DNA from 4 places in the Lysinibacillus sp. FSL W8-0992 genome. Region 1 is predicted to be linked to each of the others. Evidence: riboswitches for the same ligand, from Rfam matches in the RefSeq annotation. Region 1 holds a riboswitch; each other region holds the start of a gene.

Region 1 (7,773 bases):
GCCAAAACCTCATCCATACTCGTTGTTAATAAATGAGCAGTACCTGGAACACGTTCACGACTAGTATCCGTTACTAATATTTTTGCTACTTCCAATTCAATGCCTAATTTCCGTTTAAGTTCTTCACGCTTTTCATTCAATATATGATAGATACCTTGACCTACAGTTCCAAATCCTAAGATCGCTGCCTTTATAGTTGCCATACTTGTTATTCCCTCCAACGTACATTTCTCCAGTTTTATATATATATAAAGTCTGTGCCTACAAGCACATATTCAAATAATTCAAAATTTAACCTAAAGAAAATTGTAACGCAAATAAATACATTGCACAAGAAAAATCTTTCTAGGATGGACAATTGTTTTCTCTAGGAGTGCAAAAGAAATCGGTTTCATTGCCTTTATTATACGTTTTATTAATAAATCTATAATTTTTGAACAACTTTTGACGAACTCTTATTACAAAAAGAAATGCCTTTCTTCTATTATATATGTATGAAGATACCCGTTATAGAATAAGCTGTTTTGAAAAGCAGTAACTATTTCCACAAGTAACGTAAAACGCAACAAAAAGCTCATTCCCTATAGCAGTAGAGAATGAGCTAAAAAATATAAGGGAAAGTTAACTTGCTTGTAAAAATAATCGGTAACGATATTGCGCTAAAGCTGATTGCACTAGCTTTATTTCTTCTTGTGTAAAGTTCGGTACTGCATATGTGCGTTCAATTAATTGAAACGACCCGTATTTTAAATAATATTCTGTCGCTGGTAGTGCAATATGACTTGTACCGTTAGCTTCATACTCTTCAAAAACTTCTTTGACTATGTAGCCTTCTTCTTTAGCATATACGATTTCTTCAAAAGCACTATGTCCAAAAGTTTGTTGCCATTTTGTTTCAACTGTCGAAAGTAAGTTTTGAATGGATAGGTTGTTCACAAAATGTTGACTTTCATTTAATTCATAAATTATATAAGCTGTTACATTTTGTGCACGATAAACATTTCCCATTTAAAACACTCCTTCGATCAGTTTTTTTAAGCGAGTGTAGCTACTGGCTATGTAGCTACACTCTTTTCATATATTTATTCAAAAGTGGGGGAGCACTTATGAAAACAAATTAATTGTTACCACCTAAACTGTAGCGGCATTTAGAATTACGTAACATCGACAATCTTTAAAATTGTTCTAGGTTGGTAGCCATTCGAACATTTAACTTAATCCCTAGTATATAGCATGGTTTTAATCAAGTCAACAATACTTATAAAAATACTAGGTATTATTTATAGGAAATTTCAGATAACTTACCGAATGAGGTAATGATTGATGTAGCAACGTTATACGCATTACCAAATGAGGTACTTCGAATGAGAAAATACGTTAACGCTACGACATGAACCTAATTTATCAATTTATATTAAGCTTCTACTTTTTGTTCAGTAGGTGTTACTTGTGCAATTGCTTGTTCTAAGTCTGCAATAATATCCTCAACTGCCTCTAAACCGATTGATAAGCGAATGAGCGACTCGGATACGCCAGTTTGGATTAGTTCCTCAGCAGATAATTGTTGATGGGTTGTAGATGCTGGGTGAATAATTAACGATTTTGCATCTCCAACGTTTGCTACATGCGAGAATAGTTTCACGCTGTCTATTAGCTGACGCCCTGCTTCTCGTCCACCTTTAATGCCAAATGTAAGCACTGAACCGAAGCCATTTTTCAAGTATTTCTTCGCTAAGTCATGGGAAGCAAAATCCTCTAATCCATTATAGTTTACATATTCCACGGATGGGTGGTTACGTAAATATTCAGCAACTGCTAACGCATTCTCATTATGTTTAGGAATACGCAAATGAAGCGTTTCTAAACCTTGTAGTAAGTTAAAGGCAGCATCAGCACTTAATGTTGGACCAAAATCACGTAGTAGTTGCACACGCAGTTTTGTGGCAAATGCAGCAGCTGCAGTATCAATACCATATCGCAATCCATGATACGATGTGTCTGGCTCTGTAAATCTAGGGAATCTACCTTGTGTCCAATCAAATTTCCCAGCATCTACAACAACGCCACCTAAAGTTGTACCATGACCGCCGATCCATTTTGTTGCTGAGTGAACAACTATATCTGCACCAAAGTCGATTGGCGTTGCGCCATATGGTGAAGCAAATGTGCTATCAATAATTAATGGCAAGCCATTTTCATGTGCAATCGTTGCTACTGCTTCTACATCTAAAACCTTTAAACTTGGATTGCCGTAAATTTCAGCAAACACTGCTTTTGTGTTTTCATTAATCGCAGATCGGAAGTTCTCAGGGTTTGTTTCATCTACAAAAATTGTTTTAATACCGTAGTTTGGTAGTGTATTTGCTAATAAGTTATATGTTCCTCCGTATAAAGAGCTTGCTGCTACGATTTCATCCCCTGCACTTGCTAGATTTAAAATTGAAAATGCGATAGCTGCTGCACCTGATGAAAGTGCTACTGCTGCTGTACCGCCTTCCAGTAAAGCGACGCGTTTTTCAAAAACATCTACAGTTGGATTTGTAATACGTGTGTAAATATTGCCCGCTTCTTCTAATGCAAAAAGACGTTGCGCATGAGCAGTGTCTTTAAATACGAAAGCTGTTGAACGGTACACTGGTACAGTTCGAGAACCTGTCACTGGGTCAGGCTCTTGACCACCGTGTAATAGTAATGTTTCTGGTTTGAAATTCGACATATTTTCTTCCTCCTTAATGGTTTTACGATGGTACCGGAGATGAGGAGGATTTATGTGTAGAAAACAAAAACCCTCTTCAGTTAAGAAGAGGGTTGCGGTTGCAAGTTTTCCTCCCCTTATCTGCCAGATCCAAGTAAGAATCTGTAGGAATTAGCACCTTAGCAAGTTTGTCACTCACTGGTTGCCGGGCATCATAGGGCCTATCCCTCCGCCGCTCTTGATAAGAGTATGTGATTCAATTTCCATCGTTGTTACACAGTATAAACATAGACTTTTTTTCTGTCAACAGTAAAATTTATTTTTTTCTGAAACTTCTGTCTGCTAATTTACGTAATAAGAGCACATACACTATATTAAAAAATAAAAATGAAAGGAGCATTTTTTATGGAAAAAGCCATTATTTTTTTTATTATTATTATCATCGGTTATTTAATCGGCTGTATCCACGGATCTAAAGTAGCACAATTTCTATCGGGTGTAGATTTAAAAAAGACTGGTCATGGCAATGCTGGTGCCTCGAACGCAACGCTTTCTCTTGGCTGGAAATACGGCCTATTAGTGGCGCTAATTGATATTGGTAAAGGCGTCGGTGCTATTCTCTGTGCCATCTACTACTTTTCTTCTAATGCATCACAATTCACCGAAATACAAACGTGGCTCTTAATCTATACAATGGCTGCTAGTGTTATTTTAGGGCATAATTTCCCATTCCATATGGGCTTTAAAGGTGGCAAAGGTACTGCCTCCATTATTGGGATTTTACTTGCTGTCGATTGGAAAATTGCTTTATGTGCACTTATATTATTTGTGATTTTATCTTTCGCTACAAACTATTTAATCGTCGGTGTGTTAGAATTTTATATTGTATTTTGTACAGCAACTTATTTATGGATACCTGGAATTGGCCCAACTATTATTTCCATTCTACTTTTATGCATAGCGTTCATTTTGCATATTGAAAATATTAAAAGGCTATTCCAAGGAACAGAACCGAAAGTAACATCTGCCTTTAAAAAGTCAGCATAAACCAAGAGGATGAGACATATCTTTGAGGACACTAGTTGGTGGTAACGAGAGGTGTGACTCCTCGGCTACAGTACAAAATTAAGACGCAACTGACAGCGTGGCAGCGACGATTACGGCTGATTGTGTACCCGTGGAATGCATCCGCAGAAGCAGACATCAACGCATAGCAAAAAGTGTTAGATTGATAGCAGTCAATCTAACACTTTTTAAATATATTATTTAGCAAATGATGGATCTAGCATTGTACCGTTCTTTGCTAAATTCACATGCCAAGAAAGTGCTTTTTCTAAATCATGCGGTGTATGGTGACCACCTGTTGCTTCATTTGCGTCATTAAAGTACGCCCATAATTGCTCTTTATAATCTGGATGCGCACAGTTTTCAATGATTAGACCGACACGCTCTTTAGGTGCTAAACCTCTTAAGTCTGCAACGCCCTGCTCTGTTACGATAACATCCACATCATGTTCGGTATGGTCTACATGCGAAACCATTGGAACGATACTAGAAATTTTTCCACCTTTTGCATACGATTTTGTCACGAAAATACCTAATCGTGCGTTACGAGCAAAATCTCCAGAACCTCCAATACCATTCATCATCTTTGTGCCAGAAACATGAGTTGAATTTACATTCCCATAAATATCTAATTCAAGCGCTGTATTGACAGAGATCAAGCCGAGTCGACGGATAATTTCTGGGTGATTAGAAATTTCCTGTGGTCGTAATACTAATTTATCTGCATATTTTTCAAAATTTCCGTAAACTTGGTTTCCTACTTTTTCAGATAGGGTAATAGAAGTAGCAGATGCAAAGCTTACTTTTCCAGCATCCATTAATTCAAATACAGCATCCTGTAGTACTTCCGAATAAACTTCTAAATTTTCAAACTCGGAATCTTTGAAACCTAATAATACAGCATTCGCTACTGAACCTACACCTGATTGTAGTGGGCGTAAACTCGTAGTTAAACGACCTACTTTAATTTCTTCTCTTAAGAAATTCAGTAGATGATTTGCCATAATATCTGTTTCTTCATCAGCGGGAACAATCATTGATGGTGCATCTAAAATATCTGAAATAACAATGCCTTTTACTTTGTCTAAATTTAGTGGAATGCCAATTGTACCAAGACGATCTGACACATCTAGCATTGGAATTGGATCACGTTTACCTTGTGGTCCTGGAACAAAAATATCATGCACACCTTCTAATGCATCAAGCTGTGCTATGTTTAGCTCGATGATAACTTGGTCTGCTTCTTGTACGAAAATCGGAGAGTTACCAACTGAAGTTGTAGGAATCAATAAGCCATCTTCTGTAATAGCAGCAGCTTCAATAATAGCGAAGTCAATCGGACCAATAATGCCTTGGCGTACTAATTCAGCATTGTGTGATAAATGGGCATCAACATAAGTAACTTCCCCACTATTAATCATGTTTCGAATACCTGCGTCTCCTTGGAAAGGACCTCGCTTGCGAATAACACCAGCTTCTGCTAAGTATTGGTCAACTTCAGGCCCAAGTGATGCACCTGTATATACATCTACCTTGAAGCTTTCTGTTTTTGCTTTCTCAACAAGTGCAAGCGGTACCACTTTTACGTCACCTGCACGTGTAAACCCGCTCATACCAAGTACCATGCCGTCCTTAATCCAAGATGCTGCTTCTTCTGCTGATACGACTTTGTTTCGTAATTGTTCATTACGAAGCTTTTTTGCTAACTTTTCATCCATTCCTTATTCCTCCATCCCACATTTATTTACTTCAACTAGATTATTTGTCCTTCACATCGGTACACCCAACCAATGTAAAAAAACAGGAGATAAATAACCTGTCGTCATACATAATTTTACACTATTCAGAACATTTAAGCTATATCTAACAAAATATTTTACTTTACGAGTGAATTAAGTATTAGTCTTAATTATTTGAAAATAGTTTCATCTTAAACGTTCACCCTCTTTTATATTGGATTTGATTCGATTTTAGCTATAAATCGTGATATGCTCTTGGTATATTAATTGGGAAAAGGGGACTTTATAGATGGTTAAAGAATTATTACGTAACCACTCTTCGGTTCGTATTTATGATGGGAATCCTATATCTAAAGAAATCGTTGAGGATTTAATTGCTACTGCACAGATGGCAGCAACTTCTCACTTTGTACAAGCATATAGCGTAATTTGGGTAACGGACGAGGAGAAAAAAGAAAAGCTAGGTTTGCTGTCAGGAAATCCACGTCAATACGAAACTTCAGGTGGTGCTTTTGTATTTTGTGTAGACTTTAAACGACTACAAATGGCAGGGAAATTAGAAGGCGTTGATATTGTTGCAGATTCGGCTGAGAACGTTCTTGTTGGCGTAGCGGATGTATCATTATTTGCACAAAATTTTGTTATTGCTGCTGAATCTATGGGATACGGTATTTGTTATATAGGCGGTGTACGTAATAAGCCTGAAGAAATTAGTGAATTATTTAATTTACCTGATTATGTATTCCCATTGTTCGGTTTAACAATAGGCGTTCCAGCTCGACGCAATGAGGTTAAACCTCGTTTACCAGTGGCTGCTATCCTCCATGAAAATGCATACAATACGGAAAAATATGAGGAACTGTTACCTGCTTATAATGAAACAATGGAAGAATATTACAATAGTCGTTCCTCAAATCGTAAAATTGATAATTGGACAAAGCAAATGGCTGATTTTTTAGTTGAACAGCGTCGTCCACACATTAATAGCTTCCTAGCACAAAAAGGATTTAATTGGAAATAACATTACTTAAGTGGGGTTACTATCGTCTGATAATAACTCCACTTTTTTCATATTTTCAACGTTTTTTTAATGCCAACCTAGTATTTTTGACTTGATTGATATGTTAAATTCAGGTACAAATTAAACGAAAAGACTCTTTCCTTTTCCAACATTTCCATTAATATTAATAGAAGGACCCTATCTCGAAAGGAGTTTTGTAAAAATGTCCTTTGTTAATAAGCATCTTGCCCGTACCCTAGAACAACAACATAAGAGAAGCGTAAGAGGTTTATTTTTAAAAATCCAAGACTTAAATAACGAGTGTTTACTTTTAAGAAAGCGACTTGAACAACATATCGACCTCAATCAATACAAAGAAGCTATTGCATATGTCGATCAATTCGTTTCCTATACAACCATTTTAAACTTAAAATTTGTGACAAATACTCAAAACCTAGAAGTGGTTGTGCTGCATACACTTTTATTGGAGCATATTATAGCAAACGAAACAGCCCATTCTTTGGAGTACGAAAATAATTTGTTACAAGGCTATATTCATGAGATATTCGCATTAAACGATCACGCCGCAACACTCTTTTCTAATCATAAAGAAAAGCTGCTACGTTACATCGAGAATCAGACTACATAAAAAAGACGATCAAGACAACAAAATTCATTGTGCTGATCGTCTTTTTTTTATTGTAAGCCTTTAATTATTAGCGAGCGTACTGGTAAAAATTGCTCTCCTGTATTTCCATAAGTTAGTATTACTTCGTCACCTTCTTGTAAATAAATTGCAAGAGGCTCCGTTTCTGCACTTACTAAATAATTTTCACCATTATTCAGTAAAAACGATACGATGGTAAAGTCACCGAGGCGCTCCTTATAAACGCGCAGTACTGTTCCACTTGCATTTTTCTCTTCTGCATTTGAACTACCATCTACCGTACTTCCACCACGGCTAAGTGCTGTTTTATATAATTTCAATGCTTCTTTCGGTGTTGTTGCATAAGCTGAAATTTCAGGATTTGCTGCGGACACGATGAAATAATTTTGTAAGAAGCCATTAGCATCTAGCACTGCTGTTAACCAACTTGCCTCACCATAAAAGTTATACAATACAGGCATTTCTCCTGCCCACTTTTTCTCAATAAATTTCTTTTCAATGATTTGCAAATTCCCTTGTGAATCCATATACGATTCATCTTGATTTCCTGTGTAATATGTCGCTTCCCCAGTTCGGGCATTCGTTAATGAGTAGCCAAGCATTGAAT
Region 2 (7,773 bases), 1.6 Mb from region 1:
AATAATGCCACATCGCCAGCTTCACCTACGTTTGCTGAACAGTGCATTGATAGGATGCCTTGTTGTGGTAATAGGTAGTTCATAATACCGAAAATAGATTTTTTCATTTCACCAGCATATTCAGTACCACCGATTAGGATGATTTTCTTTTCAAGTGATACAATAATGAATGTTTCAGAAGATGTACCATCGATAGCTGGATCTGCTTTAAAGTTAGGAGCTGAGATAACTGTGAAGTCAGCAACATGAGAAGCTAATTCTTCTTGTGTTGGACGGATAAATAATTGATGGGCGAAAAGATTATGCCAAGCATATTCATTGATTACTTGGATGCTTAATTGTGAATCTTTGTCAGCACCAGCAAAACCGTTGAATACGAATAATTCGTCACGTTCTTTTAAGTATTTAACTACTTTTACATATAAGTTATCGAACACTTCCGAAGAAATTGGTTGGTTTACTTTACCCCAGTCAATTTTATCTTTTGTGCTTTCTTCTTCTACCGTATATTTATCTTTAGGTGAACGACCAGTGTATTTGCCAGTTTCTGCACGAACTGCGCCATCTACTGTTAACATAGCCTCACCACGAGATGTAGCTTTTTCCGCTAATTGTGGTACTGAAAGTTGAACGTTAATGTTCCCGCCGTTTAATAATTCCTTCAGTTCGTTTGCAATTTCTACTGAATTCATCGATTAAATACCATCCTTTTTTATAGTATTCCCTTGAGTTTGAGGGAGTTTTTCTTAATTTCAAAAATAGTATAACACAATTGCTTTAATAATCTATACTAATTCAAAAATTATTTTCGTGTTTTAAATAACTTTCAACAAAAAGTCATAAAATAATTGACAACGTTCGACCTTTTACGTAAGATGAGGAATTGAACGGATACTCTTATCCCGAGCTGGTGGAGGGTCAGGCCCTGTGAAACCCGGCAACCTGCATGAACTATTTCACGACATGCGCTGGTGCCAACCTGATGCAAGGGGAAAACCCTTGAACGATAAGAGTGAAAGGTTACGAAGTCATTATTCCTTTCCTCATGTAAAGTACGTGAGAAAAGGATTTTTTTTATTTTCATAATGAATGTAAAGGTAAGTATATACAATTCTTTCCTTATTATAATGACGGATCTTTCGAAATCCTCATGTTAAAAGCAACAACGGCTTGAAAGTTCTATCCTTCAGGAGCGAACTTGACATGGGTAATGAGTACCGTATTAATTTCGCAAATGCTATTTGTAAGAGTAATAGGAGGAAAATCAAATGACAAACCGTCGATTGTTTACATCAGAGAGTGTAACAGAAGGACATCCCGACAAAATTTGTGACCAAATTTCGGATGCCATTTTAGATGCCATTTTAAAAGAAGATCCAAATGCACGTGTAGCGTGTGAAACAACTGTAACAACAGGATTAGTATTAGTAGCAGGGGAAATCACTACTTCTACTTATGTAGATATTAAAGGTATCGTGCGTGATACAGTAGCAGAAATCGGCTATACACGCGGTAAATATGGCTTTGATGCTGAAAACTTAGCAGTACTAGTTGCAATTGGTGAACAATCACCAGATATTGCCCAAGGTGTAGACCAAGCATTAGAAGCGCGCGAAGGTTCTATGACTGATGCAGATATTGAAGCTATTGGCGCAGGTGACCAAGGCTTAATGTTCGGTTACGCTTGTAACGAAACACCTGAGTTAATGCCATTACCTATTAGTTTAGCGCATAAATTAGCTCGTCGTTTAACAGAAGTACGTAAATCAGGTGAACTAGCATATTTACGTCCAGACGGTAAAACACAGGTGACAATTGAGTATGATGAACACAACATCCCAGTTCGTGTCGATACTATTGTTATTTCAACACAGCATGATGAAGAAGCATCACTTGAACAAATTCAATCAGACTTAAAAGAGTTAGTAATAGCACCAGTAGTACCTAGTGAGTTATTAGATGCTCAAACGAAATATTTCATCAACCCAACAGGTCGTTTTGTTATTGGTGGACCTAAAGGAGATGCTGGACTTACTGGGCGTAAAATCATCGTTGATACATACGGTGGCTATGCACGTCATGGTGGTGGTGCATTCTCTGGTAAGGACGCTACAAAAGTAGACCGTTCAGCTGCATATGCTGCTCGTTATGTGGCAAAAAATATTGTTGCTGCAGGTTTAGCAGAACGTGCTGAAGTCCAACTTGCTTATGCCATTGGTGTAGCACAACCAGTATCAATCGCAGTAGATACATTTGGTACAGGAAAAGTAAGCGAAAGCGAAATCGTACAATGGGTTCGCGAACTATTTGATTTACGTCCAGCAGGCATCATTAAAATGCTAGATCTACGTCGCCCAATTTACAAACAAACGGCTGCTTATGGTCACTTTGGTCGTACAGATTTAAATGTGCCTTGGGAAAATACGGACAAGGCTGATGCATTAAGAGAAAAAGCAAGTCTATAAGCTATTTTGTAAAGAGCATTCGAATATGTGGTAAACATAAGCAAATGTTTTAGTGAAGGGGCTACGTAATGGCCCCTTTCTAACTTGCTTCAGCATTCACACCCCACTTCTAAAGGTTGGATTTGAATGCTGAAGCAAGTTAAAGGCCTAGGCGGATGTCATAGATTTTCTAAGGCGCTTTTCGAGCATACTGTAAAAATTTGGATGAAATGATGCCTAGGCGTAATTGATTGCAAAAAAATTCGCGTCTTTCCGTTTACCTTGGAAGGAAATCGCGAATTTATTTTTTATCCTATATAACTTTGTTTATTACTAGAGCACTTACACCTATATCGCAGCCCGCGTATTTTTAGGGCATCCATTATTTTTGAAGAGATTTGTAATATTGACCTTTTTCGGCGTATTCTCTAACGATACGTTCCATGTCTTCTTTATCTTCAGCATTTAATTCACGTACAACTTTTGCTGGACGACCTAATGCTAAGCAATTAGGAGGAATGACTTTACCTGGAGGTACAAGACTACCCGCACCAATAAATGCACCTTCTCCTATCTCTGCCCCATCCAACACGATTGATCCCATACCTATTAATGCATTTTTTCGAATTGTACAGCTATGTAAAGTTACTTGGTGTCCAACTGTTACTTCATCTTCGATTATTAATGGATATTTTGGACTTTGATGTAGACAGCAAAGATCTTGGATACTTACTCGTTTACCAATTATTGTTGGTGATACATCACCTCGAATAACTGTATTAAACCATATAGTTGTCTCGGCACCAATCGTTACGTCACCAGTAACGGTTGCATAGTCAGCTATAAAAACTGATGGATCGATATTAGGTGTTTTGTCTTTAAACGGATAAATCATGCTAAACGCCTCTTTTCTTTCTTTGATGTAGTATTATCGTATCAAATGCGCAATTTTATGCAAATATAATTTTATAAAGACGAGAATATTTCGTTATAATCATTGTGTAACTATTTATTTAGGAGGACTATGTGAATGTGGAAATGGGAAGCTGATGGACAAGCGAAGGCTGTGATTGCTATTGTTCACGGTGCTTATGAAAATCACCGTTGGTACGCATGGCTTATTGAAAAACTCAGAATGGAAGGCTTCCACGTAGTCATGGGGGATTTACCGAATCATGGGGCAAATGCGAAACTCTCACGTGTCCATGATGAGGACTTTAAAGAGTACAACAAATATACAAGGCATTTAATTGAAAATGCTTTTTCATATGATTTGCCAGTGTTTTTAATGGGGCACGGACTAGGAGCAACGTTAATCCTTCATACAATGCATAAGAGAAAATATGAGTGTGCAGGAATTATTTTGACATCACCTTGGCTGCATTTAAAATTACAGCCTGGTAAGTTATCAAATGCATTAACGAGCTTAAGTGCTTTAACGGCAAGCGTTAAAATGACACACGATATCTCTTTTGACAAATTAACGCGTAGTGTCGAAGGTAGAGATGAAATGAAGGACGAGTTTCCTTTTAAGTCCGTTATCTCAGTAAAGTGGTATCGTGAATTACAGCAAATGATGCGCAATTTAGCGGTCATGCCAAAAGCAGAGTTTCCGAACACGCCTATGCTTATTATGACTGGTGAAAGAGATAGTATCACGGAAACTAGACAAACACGCAATTGGCTACATCAACAGGAGTTTGCTGAATTCCAATTTAAAGAATGGGCAAAATGCTACCATAATCTATTCCATGAAATAGAGCGTGAAGAGATTTTTGTCTATATCCGAGATTTTGTTAATAATGCCTTGCGTCGAATTGGATATATAATTCGATAGAATGTTTCCCCTCCGAAAAATATTGTTGAATAAGATGTATAGTAACTTGGAAATAATATTGTAATTTTCAGAAAAATGTAATACTATAATGTCTTAAAGTAAGAATATTCATATTTTGGGAGGGGTAAAATGGAAGGTATTGTAAGTTTTCTAAACAGTATTTTATGGGGGCCGTGGTTTATTTATGGTATTTTATTGATTGGTTTATTCTTTTCAATCATTACACGGTTCCTACAAGTAAGACTCATTAAGGATATGTTCGTCTTAATGTTTAAAGGAGAGAAATCGGAAAAAGGAATTTCTTCTTTCCAGGCAATGTCGATTGCATTATCAGGGCGTGTTGGTACAGGTAATATTGCTGGTACGGCAACTGCAATCGCAATGGGGGGGCCTGGTGCAATTTTTTGGATGTGGGCAATTGCCTTCATCGGTGCGGCGACGGCTTATGTTGAGTCGACATTAGCACAAATATATAAAGAAGAGAAAGATACAGAATACCGTGGTGGTCCGGCCTTTTACATTGAAAAAGGAATGGGGCAAAAATGGTTTGCAGTCATTTTTGCGATTGCGGCGTTAATCGCAATGTTAATATTAATGCCTGGCGTTCAATCGAATGCAATTTCGGTTGCTGTTGAAAACGCTTTCGGTATGGAACCTTGGATTACAGGAATAATAATTGTCGTATTATTAGGTGCAATTATTTTCGGTGGGGTTAAATCGATTGCAAATGTAGCACAGGTCGTTGTACCGTTCATGGCTTTAGCTTATATTCTAATGGCAATTATTATCATTTTTATGAATATTTCACAAGTGCCTGCTGTATTTTCTTTAATTTTTTCAAGTGCTTTTGGTGCTCAAGAAGTATTTGGGGGTATTATTGGTTCAGCAATCGCTTGGGGTGTTAAGCGTGGTATTTATTCAAACGAAGCTGGTCAAGGAACTGGAGCGCATCCAGCTGCAGCTGCAGAAGTTTCACACCCTGCGAAACAAGGTATTGTACAAGCAGCATCTGTGTACATTGATACATTATTAGTTTGTTCGGCTACTGCATTTATGATTTTATTTACAGGTATGTATAATGTTCAAAATGAAAAGGCTGTTGAAGGTACAGATTCGTTTATTTACGTAGGAGAATTCAATCAAAACGGTCTTACAGGAGACGAACAAATCACGTTTGCGAAAAGTATTAAAGAAGGTGCTGCGTATACACAATATGCAGTGGAATCTTCATTGCCAGGCATTGGTTCAGAGTTTGTAGCAATTGCTTTGTTCTTCTTTGCATTTACGACAATCATGGCGTACTACTATATAGCTGAAACGAATGTAGCCTACTTATTCACTGGGCAAACCGAAAAGATTTTCATTTGGATAGCTAAGATTGCCTTTTTGATTGCAACATTTTATGGAACGATTCGTACATCTGACCTTGCGTGGGCAATGGGAGATGTTGGTTTAGGTTTAATGGTATGGATAAATGTAATTGCTATCTTAATTATTATGAAACCTGCGATTCTAGCATTAAAAGATTACGAGAAACAGAAAAAAGAGGGCAAAGACCCTGTTTTTGATCCTCGTAAACTAGGAATTAAAGGTGCAGATTTTTGGATTGAATACAATGATAAACGAAAAAATAAATAATGTGTAAAAAGGGTCCTCTCATTATGAGAGGGCTTTTTTATTTTTATTGCTGCAACGGGCGGACGCTTTCTGCGGGTACATTGTAAGCCACAACCCTCTCTATCACACGGTCTGTTGCGTCTTACGTTTTGTGCGTTATGAGCAGGTGTCGTCGCCCTCCACTCCAATCAACTCGTATAATTGTTTGAGTGCCTGGCACCAATTCTAAGTTAGTGGGGAATTTCATTTTTTTGAAAATCAAAAAGATAAAAAAATGACAAAAGTATCAAGCGTTAACTGTTTTATGTCTTTTGTCTAAGATTTTGATGAATAAGTAGAGTCTATCTTAGAAGACATCTAGCTAAAATTATATAGAAACAGTATTTTCTATATTAAAAAGTATTCCATCATAATTCTTTGTGCCTCTGAGAAAGGAAAAAGCCCGAAATTTCAAGTTCGGGCTTTTGTAAAAAGGGTTAATTGGTAGGTAAGTCTTTCATTTTTTCTAGGGCAATGACAAATGGTGGATCGTTTTGTTGGTTTAAAAATTCGTATTTTAACACATGTACATATTTTTGTGGTAAATGACTGACAAATTCAATAACAGCGTCACGTTCTTCCTTACCACCTGGATGGCCATGGTAGATGACAAGCACAATTAAGCCTCCAATTTTTAGGAGTTGTAGTAAATCTTTAATCGCTTGTATAGTTGTATTCGGTTTTGTCACGATATCATGGTCACTACCAGGTAAATAGCCAAGATTAAAAATTGCAGCAGTAACGGGCTTTTGCACATGTTGGTTTATATTTTCGTGCCCAGTTTGTAACACTAGGGCACGGTGCTCTAACGCGTTGTCTAGCAGACGATGTAAAGTAGCATCAACAGCGCTTTTTTGCACATCAAATGCATAAACTTGTCCGTTATCGCCAACAAGCTGTGCTAAAAATAATGTATCATGGCCGTTTCCAGCTGTGGCATCTACAACTGTATCGCCTTCTTGTATCGTGTCTACTAATAATTGCTGTGCATATTGTAAGACTCGTTGAAGCTTCATTTTGTGACCTCAGCATTATAAAACTTACCTTGCCAACTGCCACGGCGTTCTAACTCCGCATCAATCCCATTCAGTACTTCCCACTTATTGACACTCCACATCGGTCCAATCATTAAATCAATGGGCCCGTCACCTGTTATACGATGAATTACCATATGTGGTGGCAAAATTTCTAACTGATCGGCTACTAGTTTTGTGTAAACATCTTGGTCTAAAAATTCTAGCATGCCTTTTTCATATTGTTTTACCATTGGTGTCCCTTTTAATAGGTGGAGTAAATGGATTTTAATGCCTTGGACATCGAGCTTTGCAACTGCGCGTGCAGTTTCCATCATCATGTCATAGTCTTCTAGTGGAAGCCCATTTATAATATGTGAACATACGCGAATTCCGTGCTTACGAAGTTTTTCAACACCTTCTACATATGTTGCATAGTCATGTGCACGATTAATGAGGTTTGCTGTTTTTTCATGAACTGTTTGAAGGCCGAGTTCAATCCACAAATAAGTGCGTTCGTTGAGTTCTGCTAAATATTCTACAACATCATCAGGAAGGCAGTCTGGACGTGTCGCAATGGAAAGTCCTACTACGCCTTCTTGCGCTAATGCTGCCTCAAATTTCTCCTTTAAGACAGGAAGCGGTGCATGTGTATTTGTATACGCTTGGAAGTAAGCCATATACTTGCCATCTTTCCATTTTTGATGCATTTTGTCACGAATTTCTGCGAACTGCACATCAATTGGGTCTACTTTATTACCCGCAAAGTCTCCTGACCCTGCAGCACTGCAAAATGTACAACCCCCAAATGCAACAGTACCAT
Region 3 (7,773 bases), 940 kb from region 1:
AACGTGCGAGGCAGTTTTTCTTTAATAAGACGAATGCCCTCGATTGTTTCAAGTGCTGAACCAATATATTGTTCATCCCCTGTACCAACTGGGAACATTAGCGGGTCAAAAATAATATCCTCTGGAGCTAAGCCCCATTTCTCTGTTAATAATTGATAAGAACGCTCGGCAATTTCTAGTTTACGATGGCGATCTACTGCCATCCCTTGCTCATCAATCGTACCGACAACTAAAGAGCCACCATATTTTTTCACTAATGGCATTACGGCGTCAAAACGTTCTTCGCCATCCTCTAGATTAATAGAATTGATAATGGCTTTACCTTGTGAAAATTTCAGCGCTTCCTCAATTACTTTCTCATCTGTAGAATCAATTACAAGCGGTACTTTTACTTTTTTAACAACTTCCTGCATAAAGCCACGCATATCCTCTAATTCATCACGATCTGGGTTCGCTAAGCAAATATCTATAACATGTGCCCCATTTTTCACTTGTGCACGTGCGATTTCTGCCGCTTCCTCATATTTACCGTCAATGATTAAATTTTTGAATTTTCGGGAGCCGATAACATTCGTTCGCTCCCCAATAAATAGCGGACGCATCGAATCATCGTATACTAAAGGTTCAATACCAGATACAACATGACCATGTGTACTTTCCGGTAATTGACGCGGCTTTTCATCCTTCAGCACCTCTCGGATTGCCGCAATATGTGCTGGTGTTGTTCCACAACAGCCGCCAACAATATTAAGCCAGCCTTTTTCAGCAAAACCTTTTAATTTTTGAGATAAAGTTTCTGGAGATTCATGATAACAACCTTCCTCATCTGGCAAACCAGCATTTGGATAACAGCTAATATAGCCGGTAGAAAGCTCCGCTAACGAACGAATATGATCTGTCATAAACTCTGGACCTGTCGCACAGTTTAAGCCGACAGATAACGGCTTAATATGCTCAATTGATATGTAAAAGGCTTCAATCGTTTGCCCTGCTAGCGTTGTGCCCATTGGCTCAATCGTGCCTGAAATCATAACAGGTAGTTCTTTTCCAGTTTCCTCAAACGCACGTGATACCCCCAGTGTCCCCGCTTTTACATTTAGCATATCCTGACTTGTTTCAAGAAGCAGTACGTCTGAGCCCGCTTCGATTAGTGCCTTTGCCTGTACATAAAAGTTTTCTTCAAGTTCATCAAAGGTAATACCGCCAGTTACTGATAATGTTTTTGTCGTTGGCCCCATTGCTCCCGCAACAAAACGGGGCCACTCTGGAGTAGAAAACTCATCCACTACTTTGCGCGCAATTTCTACCGCACGTTTATTAATTTCTTCTGCCTTAGACCCAAGGCTATATTCATTTAATACGAGAGGCGTACCTCCAAACGTATTTGTACAAATAATATCCGCACCAGCCTCTAAATATTTTCGGTGAACTTTTTCAAGCACATCAGGTCTAGTTAATACAAGATTCTCGTTACAACCATCAAGCTCCTCGCCACCAAAATCTTCTGCTGATAAGTTTTCATTTTGAAGCATTGTACCCATTGCGCCATCCAGAATTAATATTCGTTTCTCTAGTTGCTCTTCAATCAAGTGCTTAGCCATCTATACTTACCCCTTTTTTCTGTTCATCCAATTGCTCAATAAATTTCATTAACTCTAGCGTCATATCATAGCGTAAAAACGGTGTAATTAAGTAAATACCATTGAAATACTCTGCAGCTACTTCTACTAACTCTTTAGCAATTGCAATCCCTTCTAATGTTGAACGTTCCTTATCTTCACCACATGCCTTCATGCGTGACAGTGCATCGTCAGATAGTTTGATACCTGGTACTTCATGGTGTAAAAACTCAGCGCTCTTATAGCTCGTTACTGGCATAATACCAATATAAATTGGTGCATCTAAATGCTTTGTTGCCTCATAAATTTCAATGATTTTTTCTTTCGTATAAACTGGTTGAGAAATAAAGTAATCCGCACCATGCTCTATTTTTTTCTCTAGTCGAGCTACTGCTCGGTCTAGTACACGTACATTTGGGTTAAATGCTGCCGCTACAGAGAAGTTTGCCTTTTTACGAAGTGGCTTTCCGGAAAATGAAATACCGTCATTTAACTGTTTAATCAGCTGGATTAGCTCCATAGAAGATACATCATAAACGCTTGTGGCTCCTGGGAAATCACCTACCTTAGTCGGATCTCCAGTAACCGCTAAAATATCATGAATGCCAAGTGCATTTAAGCCCATTAAATGTGACTGTAATCCAATTAAATTACGATCACGGCACGTTATATGCGTTAACGGTCGGACACCGTGCGTTTCCTTCAATAACGCACCCATTGCCACATTACTAATGCGGGGCGATGCAAGTGAATTATCTGCCATCATCACTACATCAGCGCCTGCTTCATATAATTTTTTCGCACCTTGAATAAAGCCGTCAATTTCTAAATGCCTTGGTGTGTCTAACTCCACGATAACCGAACGCTCGCGCTTTACCTTCGCGTGCAATGGCTCATACGTCGCAGGCTCTGCTTCACGTACAACCTGTACTTTTTCAGGCTTTGCTAACTTTTCTTCAATAGGTGTTAACTCTTCTAAATATTTTTTCGCTGCTGCTATGTGCTTTGGTGTTGTACCACAGCACCCACCGATTAAACGAACACCTTGGTCAACCAGTGCAACTGCGGCACGACCAAAATAATCAGCTTCTGACTCATATACGACACGCCCATCCTCTAAATCTAGCAAGGATGCATTTGGATATGCAGACATAAATGCTTTTTCAGGAAGCTCAACTCCTTCAAATGCTTGAATTGTATGATGCGGTCCTAAACGACAATTTACGCCTACTACATCTGCACCAAGAGCCTCTAACTCGTGCAATGCTTGATTTAATGCCATTCCATTTTGTAACACGCCTGGTTCATGCATCGACACCTGCGCAATAATTGGTAGCTTTGTTTTGGCACGTAACATTTTCAACGTTGCGCTTAACTCTTCGAAATCATAATACGTTTCAAGTAAAAGGCCATCTGGATTGCCTGCAAGTAACACATTTGCTTGCTCTTCAACTGTCGATAAAATTTCCTCTAACGTTGCATCACTTTTACGAATACCACGGATGCCTCCAATTGTGCCTAACACAAATTGTCCGCCATCTGCTGCAGCACGTTTCGCAATCGTGATTGCAGCTTCATTAAACTGCTGAACTCGCGATTCTAAACCGTAGCGTGCTAATTTAATCGCATTAGCACCGTAAGTATTTGTCTGAATCACATCTGCACCAGCAGCAATATATTCTTTATGGATTTTTTCAATTAACTTCGGTCTCTGTACATTCATTTCTTCATGGCAGTACTCCAAGCCGTAGCCATATAATACAGTACCAATGGCACCATCTGCAGTTAACACATGTGATTTTAACTTTTCTAGCAATCCCATAAAACGTAACCCTCACTTTCCTTGTATCCAAAAATATAAAAAGCCTTCTTTTAAAAAAAGAAGGCTTTAACGAATCGTAATTGTTTTTCCTTCTCATCTTCGACCAAAAAGGTCTTCTGGATTTAGCACCTGACATTAGTTGGTTGCTGAAGCTTCATAGGGCCAGTCCCTCGGCTTCTCTCGATAAGAATGTAGTATGAATTTTTCAAATAATTAAAAGAATCATATCGTTTACAGGCGATAGAGTCAAGACTATTTCACTTAACAAAGGAGATTTCTCCAGAAAAATATCAAATTTCCGCATTTGTTTTACCGTTATACTAGTTTTTCTCCAAGCTCTTCGCCTATTTTTTTACCATTTTGAATACAAGCACCAATGCCTACTCCGAAATAAGAACAGCCTGCAATCGATAAATTTGGATACCTTTCTGCAAGCTCAGCTATTAAGCCCTTCAATGCCTCATGATGTGCTAAATCGTATTTTGGCATTTGATTAATCCATTTCGCAACATTAACTACAGTTGGCTTTTCATCAATCCCTAAACTTTTCTTTACATCGTCTAATGCGACAGCAGCTAGTTCTTCATCTGTCATCTTACGTAATTTTTCATACGCAGGATTGATGCTCTTATAAAAGAGTCGTACAAGCAATTTACTATTAGCAGATGTATGCTTCCATTTTCGACTTGTCCAAGTTGCTGCATTGCATTGGACATTTGAATTATGTGACACAATAAAACCCGTTCCATCTGCTGGTAGCACTGCATCCGGTACATCAAAACCTAAGTAAATTGTTATTGCAGAAGCTGTAGTAAATTCCTTAAAATAATGATCTAACGATGGGTCCTGTAATAAGCTTTGCACCGCTTCATTGGGCAACGCTAGAACAACGTGATTAGCCTCAAGCTTTCTACTATTTGCTAATGTAATTGTATATTGCCCTTCATGTTTCTTTACACTTGTTGTTGCTACACCTTTAATAATTTCTACTTCTGTTAACGTTTCTTCAAGACGGTCAATTAGAGATGATAAGCCTTTTTTAAACGAAATAAACTTTTTATTGGAAGCTTTCATAAATTGTTCGCGATTTGCATCAAACCCCTTGATGATGCTACCGTATTCATTTTTATAATCGATTAAGTACGGCAATGTAGAAGCAATCGAAAGTTGATGTAGGTCACCAGAATATACTCCTGCTAATACTGGCGCTATTTGATTTTGCACAAGCTCTTCACCTAAGTAATACGTTAAAAACTCGCCTATTGAGCTTTCTTTCGTAAAACCTTTATTCGGCATCGTTAAGTCCTGTAATGCGATTTGCTTACCAGCTTCTGATACAAGCGTACTTGCTTCCAGAGATGCTAAACTCATAGGAATACCGAATGTTGAATCAGCTGGTATTGCATGTAATTCGTCGTTTGTATAGATATAAGATACTCCTGTTTCGTTGTACACTAGCTCCTGTTCAAAGTTAAGCTCCTGTACTAGCTCCATAACACCTTTATGACGAGCTACAATTGAATCAGCGCCCGTTTCCATTATAAAACCATGGTCATATGCGGAGTATAGCTTTCCACCTAAGTATGCATTTTTTTCAACAAGTACTAGGTTTACATCTATTTTTTTCTCCAATACTTGACGTTGTAGATAATGCATCGTACATAAACCTGTAATCCCGCCACCCAATACAACTATTGTTTCCATGAAGATCGCCCCTAATTTCTTTATTTATCTCCTATTAGTATAAACTGTTTTTGCAAACATTTACGTTCAACCCATTACAAATTTAGCAAAAATGAAGCAATCAAAAAATAAATAGCCGTTGATTGCGCTACGGGTAAATTGTTTGAGTGCCTGGCACCCTTAATAAAAATCCACTTCGTTTTCCTTATAGGAGGGCAAGAGCACAAAGACGATAAAGCTCCTATCCTACCTGCGGAAAGCAAAGCGGATTGTAAATTAATTTTTTATTTAGAGGACATTTAAGCCCCATTTTATGAAATCATTAAATTAGTTTAAGTTTTGGGCAACATTCGCTAATTTATCTGCTGAATTTGTAACTTCATTAAATGCAAGTCCAAGCTCATTAAGAATCTCAGCCACAGCGAGCACTTCTTTTTCCATGCGATCATTTTGACACTTAGCTTGTGTCATAGCATCTAAAATTTTGTTAAATTGCCCCTCAGTTTGAGTCATGTTTTCCTCACCTGACGCAACTTCTTCCTGAATATGGCTAAGTGTGTGAGCAAGCTTATCCGTTCGCTCCGTCGTCTTTTCTAATAATTTAGCTACGGATGTGACAGATTCCTTTGTTTGACTAGATAATTTACGAACTTCATCGGCTACTACACTAAAGCCTTTCCCCGCTTCTCCAGCACGAGCTGCTTCAATAGCTGCATTTAAAGCTAATAAATTTGTTTGATTTGCAATGTTCGTCACAACATTCATAATCGCTTCCATTTCCTTAGACATTTCTGTCAATTGCTTAATATTGTCTGTAATATCATCTACTGATTGAATAATGTTACTCATATTTTTTGATTGATGTTGTAGACGTTCCCGACCTTCAATCGCCTGACTTTCAGCTAGCGTACTAACCTGCAATGATCTTTTCGCCAATTCCTTAATCTCATGTGATTGATTATTTAATTGATGGAATGAGGCATTTGTTTCTTCAGAAATTGCAGCAAGCCCCTCTGAAGATTCCACGATTTTTCTCTCAACTGCTTCTTTCTCACGTTCTACATTTTCCTTTAGTCGTTCGACTGTACTTTCAAAAGCCTCTAAGACAAGCTGCTGCTCAAAATTAGAAATTTTAGAGATTGCACGAATTGTATTAAATTGGTCCATAGGGTGTTCTACATGTTTTTCTACCAAGTCAATAAATGAAATGGCTAAATCTTGGAAAGCACAAATATACCATTGTGTTCTAAGGCCGATATGTACATGTACTTTTGCGATACTTACTCGTCTTTTATAAAACTCTTCATCTATTGTACCGTTAAACATTTCAATAATATGACGGCGCAATGTGACCTTCAACTTATCTACAGAACTATGTTTATTAATAATATCTACTAAACTTTGCTCAGTTCCAATCATTCCATAAAATCGGTCTACGATTTGATTTATGTTGTCCTCAACAAATGGTTTAAAAGCCTTTAAATATTGTAAATCTAGTTTGGTCAAATTTAACATTTCAATCTGCTTCACCAATGTTCGTGAGTTCGGAACATCCATTGTCACTGAGTATTGTTGTAAATCTAATGGCATTGCCTTTTTCTGTTTTTGAAAAATCACACTTTTCCCTCTTTCATATACATGTTCTTTTGAAGAGCTGAGCATAATCTATTTCCGTTTACCCAAATATATTTATAAATATACGAAAAAATACCACGACCGCTAATAAATTAACAAGAAAATAATATAACAAAATAACATCATAATAATCAATAATTCATTAATTTTACATTTTAAAATTACTCATTTACAATATACACTTTAAATATAATTGTCAATTTATATTAACCTATTTTTTACCATTTATCATTATAATATTTATTACTAAACCAAAAAGTTATCCATCATGGAAATGTGATAAAATTACTAATTCAACATTTTTCGTTAACTATATCTACGGTCTTTTTACTAATTAAAGAATATTGTTTGAATTACTACGAGCATAATTAAGTAGCAGCAATTTTACTATCTATCATTTATTCATTCCAAAGAGGTCAATCAACCTAAAACAACAGCTAAAAACAGTTCTAAAAGACCAATACCGAGATAGTTAATAAATAGTTCTAAATAATCACAATAATCATTGGCCAATTATGCAAAGATTTAATCCATTGCGTCCTTATTTCTTTGTAATGTCGTATAAGCATTATTTTCTTTATAACAGCAAAAAACCCGCAATGGCTAGTTTATAGCTAACCATTACGGGTAATTCCAGTATAACAACAGTCGGAATTTACAAATTATCTAACTCCTCAAGTAATTGAGACGCTTCTTCAATCCCTGCTTCTGCAGCAAGTCCATACCATTTCTTTGCCTCTTTAATATTTCGTGGTATACCTTCACCTTTATTGTAAATGTGGCCAAGTTGTAATTTTGCTTCAGGATCTCCTTGAAGTGCCGCTTGCTTGAACCAATGAATACCTTTTTCAATATTGCGGATTCCCGTTAACCCCTTGCTCCAAATAAAGCCCAAATCATAAAATGCATCTACATGATATTGTTCAGCAGCTCTTTCAAACCAATATAAACCTCGATTTACATCACGAGTTTGCCCTAAATGACCTTCTAAATAGATTCCACCAAGCCTGTATT
Region 4 (7,773 bases), 3.1 Mb from region 1:
CACTGAGAGTACAAACAAAATTGCTATTGCGGTTGTTAGATAACGCCTTTTAAACATAAACTACTCCCCCTTAATAATTTAATTTACAAATTAAAATTACCTTTATGAAAGACAAGCCATGTAATAGGCTTGTGTCCTCCCTCCTAATGTGCAACAATACCCGCATTCCTTTGAGAATTTCAAAACTTCGAATCTCTTATTAGCTCTCTTTGTACTTTAATATTGTTTGATCGATTAACGCCTTAATGCCTGCTACTTTATTTAAATCCTCACCAGATACTGGCTCTAATGGGCCTCTGACACTGCCAATTGTAACCCCATTTAATTTTAAAACTTCTTTAATCGTCGAATACATGGAACCATTTAATGAACATAAAGCAACGATAATATCATTAATATCATGCTGAATTTTTCTCGCATTTGCGAAATCCCCATTTGATACAAATTCCTCTGCCTTGATAAAAAGTTCTGGCATCGCGCCATATGTTCCACCAATCCCACTATCTGCACCAATTACTCTGCCTGAAACATATTGTTCATCAGGTCCATTAAATACAATAAAATCTTCACCTGCAGTAGACTTAAATCTTTCAATATCCATAACTGGCATCGAAGAATTTTTTACGCCTATCACTTTCTTATTTTCTAATAATTTCTTAAATAGATTAATTGAAAGATCAAACCCTGTTGTTTGCGGGATATTGTAAATAATAAATGGCATATTCGTTGCATCCATAATTTCAGTCCAGTATTTATAAACTGAACTTTCAGAAAACTTAAAGTAAATAGGTGGAATAGCAGAGACAGCATCATAGCCTAACTCCTCAGCATATTTTGCTAAAATCACACTATCCCTTGTCGATGGTGCCCCAACATGAGCGATTAACGTGAGCTTCCCTTTTACATGTTCTGCCACATATTTTAGTGTTGCTTTTCTTTCTTCAAGGTTGTGATAAATACATTCCCCTGAACTTCCACCAACATAAAGCCCTTTAACGCCTTTGTTGAATAAATAGTCGCAAAGTTCTTTTGTGCGGTTCTCAGATATTTCTCCTTGATCATCATAACAAGCATAAAAAGCAGGAATGATACCTTTATATTTTTCTAAATTCAACTTTGAACACCACCTAATTAATTTTAATAAAACCTTATGTGACATAACATCACGAAAAAATTACTGTACTTCGTAAGCAATGCATGACCTTAATCTAAACCACCAACTGTTAACGCTTACAATTAATATTATAACAATTCAAAATAAAATGTAAATAATTTTCTTTATTTTTTTATTTTTTGGAGAAAAATTTCACCTTTTGTATGCATAAAAAAGAATTACCTTATAATTGCTACTTTAAATAACATAATACAGCTGTTATGTAGCGCTTCTCATCAAAACAATTAAATAATGATTGGCGATATTATTTTACAGTAAGGCTGAAAATTGTTTACAATCAGTCTAAAAAGGAGAAACAAATGCTTGAAAAACTAGAAAATCTTTTTCAAACAGCTTTTACGACTACATATAATGCGCAAGATAATAATCGATATTGGTTCCAAACAGAAGATGGCAGGAAATTTGGGATTAGCAAAACAGCCCTTTCCAATTCAGAACACAATCTATTAAAAACTTTATTCCTTCCCGTTGAGCATCTTACTATCGAACAAAATAATTCGAATATTCAGCAGAAGTGGTATGATTTTTTATTTAATGATGCAAAAGAGGTACCGTTTTTACAAGATGTAAAAACATTGCGCTTTTTTTATTTCTATCTGAAACAACCAATTGATGATTTTAACAACTTTAAAGAAGCGATTACTGGTGGATTTCAGCAACCAATCATTTTAATGATCAATGACACACAAGGTATGATAATAGATGAAAAGCCACAAGTAGTTTTCGATCAAGAGTCGTTTAATCAGCTAAGTGATACATTCACTAGTGATTTTTTTGTTGAAATTTATAGTTATATCGGTCAACTACATCAAGCAAATTATTTATTGAAAGAAAAATTTGACCATGAATTCCAATGCTTTAACACAATTCATCGTTATGCAAATCGTGAAAAGACGATTACATTTTACGAAGCTTTTCCATTATTGATGATTCATTCACCATCATTCGTAAAAAAAGATATACTGTCCGATCTTTTTGTAGAAAGTATTGAAGGGCAAGAAATGCTTCATACTATTCAAGTTTTTTTGCAATGTAATTTAAATGCTTCTTTAACTGCAAAAAAGCTCTATATCCATCGCAATAGCCTGCAATATCGATTGGACAAATTTATTGAAAACACTGGTATAGATATTCGGTCCTTTGCAAACGCTGCTTTTGTTTCTCTTGCAATGATACTGTTGAAATCAGAAAATTATCAATAGTTGTACAATGTGCCCAAACATGTTTTGTGTAATGTATACGTATACATTTTACATATTTTTCTCTTATACTCTAAAAAAACACTTACATAAGGGAGATGGCGAAATTGGCTGAATTAAAATTACAACATATTTTTAAGATCTATGACAAAAATGTCACAGCAGTAAAGGATTTCAATCTTGATATTGAAGATAAGGAATTTATTGTATTCGTAGGTCCTTCAGGTTGTGGTAAATCTACTACATTGCGTATGGTTGCTGGTTTAGAAGAAATCTCAGAGGGAGATTTAATCATTGATGGAAAGCGAATGAATGATGTAGCGCCTAAAGATCGCGATATCGCCATGGTATTCCAAAACTATGCCTTATACCCACATATGAGCGTATTTGAAAATATGGCATTTGGCTTAAAGCTGCGCAAATTACCGAAAGATGAAATTAATCGCCGCGTGAACGAGGCAGCGCGTATCTTAGGGCTGGAAGAATATTTAAATCGTAAACCGAAAGCCCTTTCTGGGGGGCAACGTCAACGTGTTGCATTAGGTCGTGCCATTGTTCGTGATGCAAAAGTCTTTTTAATGGATGAGCCTTTATCAAACTTGGATGCGAAACTTCGCGTACAAATGCGTGCTGAAATCACAAAACTTCATCAACGTTTACAAACAACGACAATTTACGTGACACATGACCAAACAGAAGCCATGACAATGGCTACTCGCCTCGTTGTTATGAAAGATGGCATTATTCAACAAGTAGGTGCACCAAAAGAAGTGTATGAGCAACCGAATAATGTATTTGTCGGCGGCTTTATCGGCTCCCCTGCTATGAACTTCTTTACGGGTACACTTACAGATGGCAAATTCCACATTGGGAATACGTCCATTACTGTGCCACAAGAAAGAATGAAAGACTTACTTGCGCAAGGCTATAACAATAAAGAAGTTATTATGGGTATTCGTCCTGAAGATTTCCACGATGAACAAGCATTTATCGAATCAACTCCAGGTTCAAGAGTCGATGTAACAATTGAAGTAGCTGAATTAATGGGCGCAGAGATTATGCTCTATTCACAAATCGAAGGTCATCAATTTATTGCACGTGTAGATTCCAATGCCACTGCTAAACCAGGCCAAGTATTGCCACTGGCATTGGATATGAATAAAGTACACTTCTTCGATAAAGAAACTGAAGAACGTATTATTCCAGGTAATAGTGGACAAAACAAAGGCAACGAAGGCACTGAAAAGCCTGTTGTTGTTGGCTAAGATGGTAGCGAAGTTGGTGACTTCTGTTCATAACAGCACACAATGAAAGGCGGAGGCACTCTGCACAATAGCGAGGGTTATGGCTTACTGTGCTGAGCGGAAAACACCGCCGCAGCGGACATCAACGGTATAGAAAAAGTGTTAGATTGATTCAATCAATCTAACACTTTTTGATTAGTTGCACTCAATATAAATTGATTCATATCTGGGTTTTTAATTTTTGAATTTTTTCAATTTCGTAGCTATATTTAGTCAAATCAAGTTCTTTTACAAGAACAGTAAAAAAGACTTCAGCACGATTTAAAAAGATACCTAATAGCATTTTTTGTTCAAATTCTAACACATGATCGTCGTTATCAAATAAAAATTGTACTTTTTTATTTTTTAATTGCTTTAATTGTATTTTAACTGGTTGATCAGGAAAATAACTTTTCCCAATGCCGTCCTCTAAGTAATCTTCAATCACATTGACAATATATCCCCATAGCTCAGGGAGATAGTCCCAATATCGAACACCTAAAATCTCTTTATTATAGCATTTAATCGATAACCCACCATCAAGTCTAAGAAGACCGTCTTCTTCTATATATTTATTTTGAGTGTTATTGATAAAAGAAACAAATTCATCCCAATTATCGTTTATGCTTATCGTATATTTATCAGGATTGTTGACTGCGTCTTCCAAATCGTCGATAATTCTTTTTACAACAAATTCATTAATTGTTACTACTTCCATCATATATTCACCTCACATTAGTTTTTTGGATATAGTTGTCTAATATGCCCATCTTTAATCCCTAGTACGTGAGTATTGGTATACCATTTATTTCATAATGGTCCTGATGGAATACATTTAACAACCTTCAACCGATTAACACTAACTACCTCCTAGGCATAAGTAATTTGAAAATACTTAACTCATTCAATAGGCAAAGTATCAATAAATCAAGCTATTTTTATTAAAGTAAAAATAGTTCCGTTATGCAGAATATTAACGATAAAAATTTTTGCTTAGATTTTACCATACAATTTTTTCTCTATCAATTTTAAATAAATTTTAACGTTAAAGTCATTCCCCTCTTAAAAACTAGATATTTTAACTAAATAATCTATCCCTTTAATATCTCCATCCGGCTCTATAACTGCTACTGACACTAATGACTAAAGATACAATATAAAGTAGAAGTCTGGATATCCAAGTAATAATCAGCATTAAAAAGCATTAAAAAAATCCTTTCAATTGATGATTTTTTTAAAATAATCGTTATTAATCAGCTTTACAGTTGCTGGATTATTTTGTAGGCTATCCATAATAGCACCAGAAAAAATGCTACAAGAACAAACAACCCGTATTCTCCATAAAATAATAAGAGGTGATTGTATGACGGACAAAGTAACTGCTTTTAAACAGGCTTTAGGTAATTATCCAACAGGTGTCACAGTTGTCACAGCTTACAGCGATGTTAATGAACCGATTGGCTTAACGGTCAATTCCTTTGCATCTGTTTCCATAGATCCGCTCCTTATCCTATGGTCATTGGACAAAAAATCGCAGCTGCATCCACTTTTTAGTAATACGGACAAATTTGCGGTAAATATTTTAGCGAACGATCAAACACAATTATGTACAGTATTTTCAAGCAAAATCCCTGACCGATTTGCGCAAGTCAAATGGTCTAATTCTTTACATGGTTTGCCAATATTACATGATACTTTAGCTACGCTGCAATGCGAAACGTATAAAAAAATCGATGCAGGGGACCATACGATTTTCATTGGTCATATTTTAGAAATTGATAATGCGCAGAAGGAGCCATTGCTTTATCATCGTAGGCATATTGGTCAAATCCCAACGAGTTTTTACGAATAATAAAAAAGTAGGTATTTCAAATTTTATTTTGAGATGCCTACTTTTTTTGTTTGTACGTTAATAATATTTTTTCATTACGAACAATCTGCACATGCGTACAATATTGGAACATGAATCAAGTACATGAATGTTGCATATTAACTCAGGACACTATGTGGCGACAATAAGCTTAAAATTTGGTCCCGAGTTAATTTCTATGCTTCTTTTAAAGCTTTACTTTTTTTGAGGAAATCTTTGTTTTTCCAGTCGATTAATTTGGACAATAACTCCATCTTGAATTGTAATTTGCACTTCACCAAATTCTAAATTTTGAATAGCCTTCGCAATAACTTCTAATTTCTTATCATCAATCTTAGACAGTTGAGACATACGATACACCCCTTCTTTTTTTCATACTTTTGTGTATAAAAGAGATCCACGCATCAAGACGATTTGATGCCTCCCCTTATCTCTCAGATAACTTTGCTGGAGTTGGCACCGATTAACTCAGTTGCCGAGACTTCATTATGCCTCATTCCTCCAGACCTCTCGCGATAAGAGTTTACGTTTCTTGGAAATAATTCTATAATTCAGAAAACCTATTGTCAATATAAATATTATAAAACCTAGCTGAATACTATGCAATAGAGAAAAAAGTACATTTTTATTGCTCTAAATTTTCTTAAAATCCAATCTTAAGATCTTGAAAGCATTAGTATGAATGTTCAAAACATAAAAAAGCTGTGCAGAATTATATATTCTACACAGCTGCTCTTTATTCGTTTTGTAAGAATTCCATTAACACTTTTGCCGTTTCTTGTTTACCAATGACTTTGATAGGTTGTCCTTGTGCAGGTACAATCCAATGTGGCTCTTGTCCGCCATATAAAGATTGTGAACTATTGGCAACCATCAACTGTGCATTGGCTGTTTCCATACGAAGACGTGCACGGGACAGTAAAAACTCCTCATCGTCCGTTGCCTCTAGCTTAAATCCTACTAAAGTGACATTTGGCTGCCAACCCTTTATTTGCCCTAACACTTTTGGTGCTTTTTTAAAGTGAATAACTGGGGGCTCGTCAGACGGCATCTTCCCTGCACCTTCCATTAAATTCCCCGATTGATCGTATACTTTATCAATGACCCAATCAGAGCCTGCAGCTGCCATAATAACGATGTCTACTTGTTCATTTTGTACAGCATGACGAACCTTGTCACTTAAATCTTCAATACCTTCAAAGCGTACTGTACGCATTTTATCTTGATTAATCGGTAATTGTGCAAAATAGCCATGCATATAGATGACGTCTGCACCTGCGGCTAGAGCTGCTTCAGCCAAATAACAGCCCATTGACCCCTTCGATAAATTCGTATGCCCTCGCACACGATCCCATTTTTCAAGTGTTCCCCCACTTGTAATGAGTACGGTTTTTCCTTGTAATGTCCCCACTCACACTCACCTTTTCTTTTCAAACTATCATTTTTGAAAAATAACAAATTAATAAGCAATCTACATGTTCTATTTTAACGTAAAAAGCTTAAATAACCTATTTCTTATTTTGTTCTTTTAGCCACACACTTAAAATTTCCGCAAACTTTTTCGTTACTGGTGAGGCTTGATGTTTCATGGCTAGCCCTATCGTACGATAACCACCTTGCTTTAGTGGGATAGCCCTTAATGAGGACGGTAATCGGTTAATCACTAATCGAGGTAAAATTGTAATGCCTAAATGGTGTGAAATCATCGAAATAATCCCAACCTCCTCCGATAGCTCAAATCGAATATTCGGTTTAACATGGTACTGCTCTAAAATTACTTTTACATCATTAGTTCCTCGATACGATGTCATTATAAAAGGCATGTCTTCTAGTTCAGTAATATCAATTTCTGAACGATTATAAAGAGAGCTTTGATCAGAAACTATACATAAAAGGGGGTCTTGGACCAATTCGATAAATTGAAATTGCTCCGATTTTTGACCATTAAGAAAACCAGCATCAACTTCACCACTTTGTAGCCACTGTTCAATTTCATAATAGTCCCCTTCACGTAACTCTACTTGTATACCTGGAAACTGATTGTCCATAATACGGATAATTTCTGGCATCCAGTTGGAAGAAATACTAGAAATAACACCTATTCGCAATTTCCCTCTGGTTACACCAAGAATATGGGCCGCTTCTTGTTGTAATAATTCGTCCGCATCAAGAACATTTCGCATAGCCCGAAGCATTGTTTGTCCCTCGCTCGTTAATGTCACACCTGTTCGACTTCGATGAATAAGG

The links. A riboswitch is a leader RNA that binds a small molecule or an ion and turns the genes downstream of it on or off. The one in region 1 is predicted to bind S-adenosylmethionine.
Region 2: another riboswitch for S-adenosylmethionine. It lies ahead of metK (methionine adenosyltransferase); the one in region 1 lies ahead of NSQ74_RS01415 (O-acetylhomoserine aminocarboxypropyltransferase/cysteine synthase family protein).
Region 3: another riboswitch for S-adenosylmethionine. It lies ahead of NSQ74_RS06230 (bifunctional homocysteine S-methyltransferase/methylenetetrahydrofolate reductase); the one in region 1 lies ahead of NSQ74_RS01415 (O-acetylhomoserine aminocarboxypropyltransferase/cysteine synthase family protein).
Region 4: another riboswitch for S-adenosylmethionine. It lies ahead of NSQ74_RS17120 (YezD family protein); the one in region 1 lies ahead of NSQ74_RS01415 (O-acetylhomoserine aminocarboxypropyltransferase/cysteine synthase family protein).

The regions. Positions count from the first base shown of each region.
Region 1 is NZ_JBBOZQ010000001.1:340,826-348,598, forward strand. It holds gene NSQ74_RS01405 (homoserine dehydrogenase) at 1-203, opposite strand, end outside; gene NSQ74_RS01410 (hypothetical protein) at 622-1,008, opposite strand; gene NSQ74_RS01415 (O-acetylhomoserine aminocarboxypropyltransferase/cysteine synthase family protein) at 1,415-2,716, opposite strand; SAM riboswitch class I at 2,830-2,943, opposite strand; gene NSQ74_RS01420 (glycerol-3-phosphate acyltransferase) at 3,101-3,742, shown strand; gene NSQ74_RS01425 (succinate CoA transferase) at 3,958-5,478, opposite strand; gene chrR (class II chromate reductase ChrR) at 5,789-6,520, shown strand; gene NSQ74_RS01435 (hypothetical protein) at 6,723-7,148, shown strand; gene NSQ74_RS01440 (hypothetical protein) at 7,196-7,773, opposite strand, start outside.
Region 2 is NZ_JBBOZQ010000001.1:1,904,888-1,912,660, forward strand. It holds gene pckA (phosphoenolpyruvate carboxykinase (ATP)) at 1-692, opposite strand, end outside; SAM riboswitch class I at 895-1,013, shown strand; gene metK (methionine adenosyltransferase) at 1,269-2,465, shown strand; gene NSQ74_RS09530 (gamma carbonic anhydrase) at 2,827-3,339, opposite strand; gene NSQ74_RS09535 (alpha/beta hydrolase) at 3,475-4,281, shown strand; gene NSQ74_RS09540 (alanine/glycine:cation symporter family protein) at 4,411-5,919, shown strand; gene NSQ74_RS09545 (tRNA (mnm(5)s(2)U34)-methyltransferase) at 6,375-6,953, opposite strand; gene NSQ74_RS09550 (TIGR01212 family radical SAM protein) at 6,950-7,773, opposite strand, start outside.
Region 3 is NZ_JBBOZQ010000001.1:1,280,403-1,288,175, reverse strand. It holds gene metH (methionine synthase) at 1-1,601, opposite strand, end outside; gene NSQ74_RS06230 (bifunctional homocysteine S-methyltransferase/methylenetetrahydrofolate reductase) at 1,594-3,441, opposite strand; SAM riboswitch class I at 3,532-3,631, opposite strand; gene hemG (protoporphyrinogen oxidase) at 3,757-5,145, opposite strand; gene NSQ74_RS06220 (globin-coupled sensor protein) at 5,452-6,741, opposite strand; gene NSQ74_RS06215 (SEL1-like repeat protein) at 7,415-7,773, opposite strand, start outside.
Region 4 is NZ_JBBOZQ010000001.1:3,398,463-3,406,235, forward strand. It holds gene NSQ74_RS17090 (ABC transporter substrate-binding protein) at 1-57, opposite strand, end outside; gene NSQ74_RS17095 (dihydrodipicolinate synthase family protein) at 200-1,114, opposite strand; gene NSQ74_RS17100 (PucR family transcriptional regulator) at 1,474-2,376, shown strand; gene NSQ74_RS17105 (ABC transporter ATP-binding protein) at 2,481-3,638, shown strand; gene NSQ74_RS17110 (hypothetical protein) at 3,838-4,377, opposite strand; gene NSQ74_RS17115 (flavin reductase family protein) at 5,020-5,508, shown strand; gene NSQ74_RS17120 (YezD family protein) at 5,722-5,877, opposite strand; SAM riboswitch class I at 5,951-6,048, opposite strand; gene NSQ74_RS17125 (phosphopantothenoylcysteine decarboxylase domain-containing protein) at 6,263-6,937, opposite strand; gene NSQ74_RS17130 (LysR family transcriptional regulator) at 7,035-7,773, opposite strand, start outside.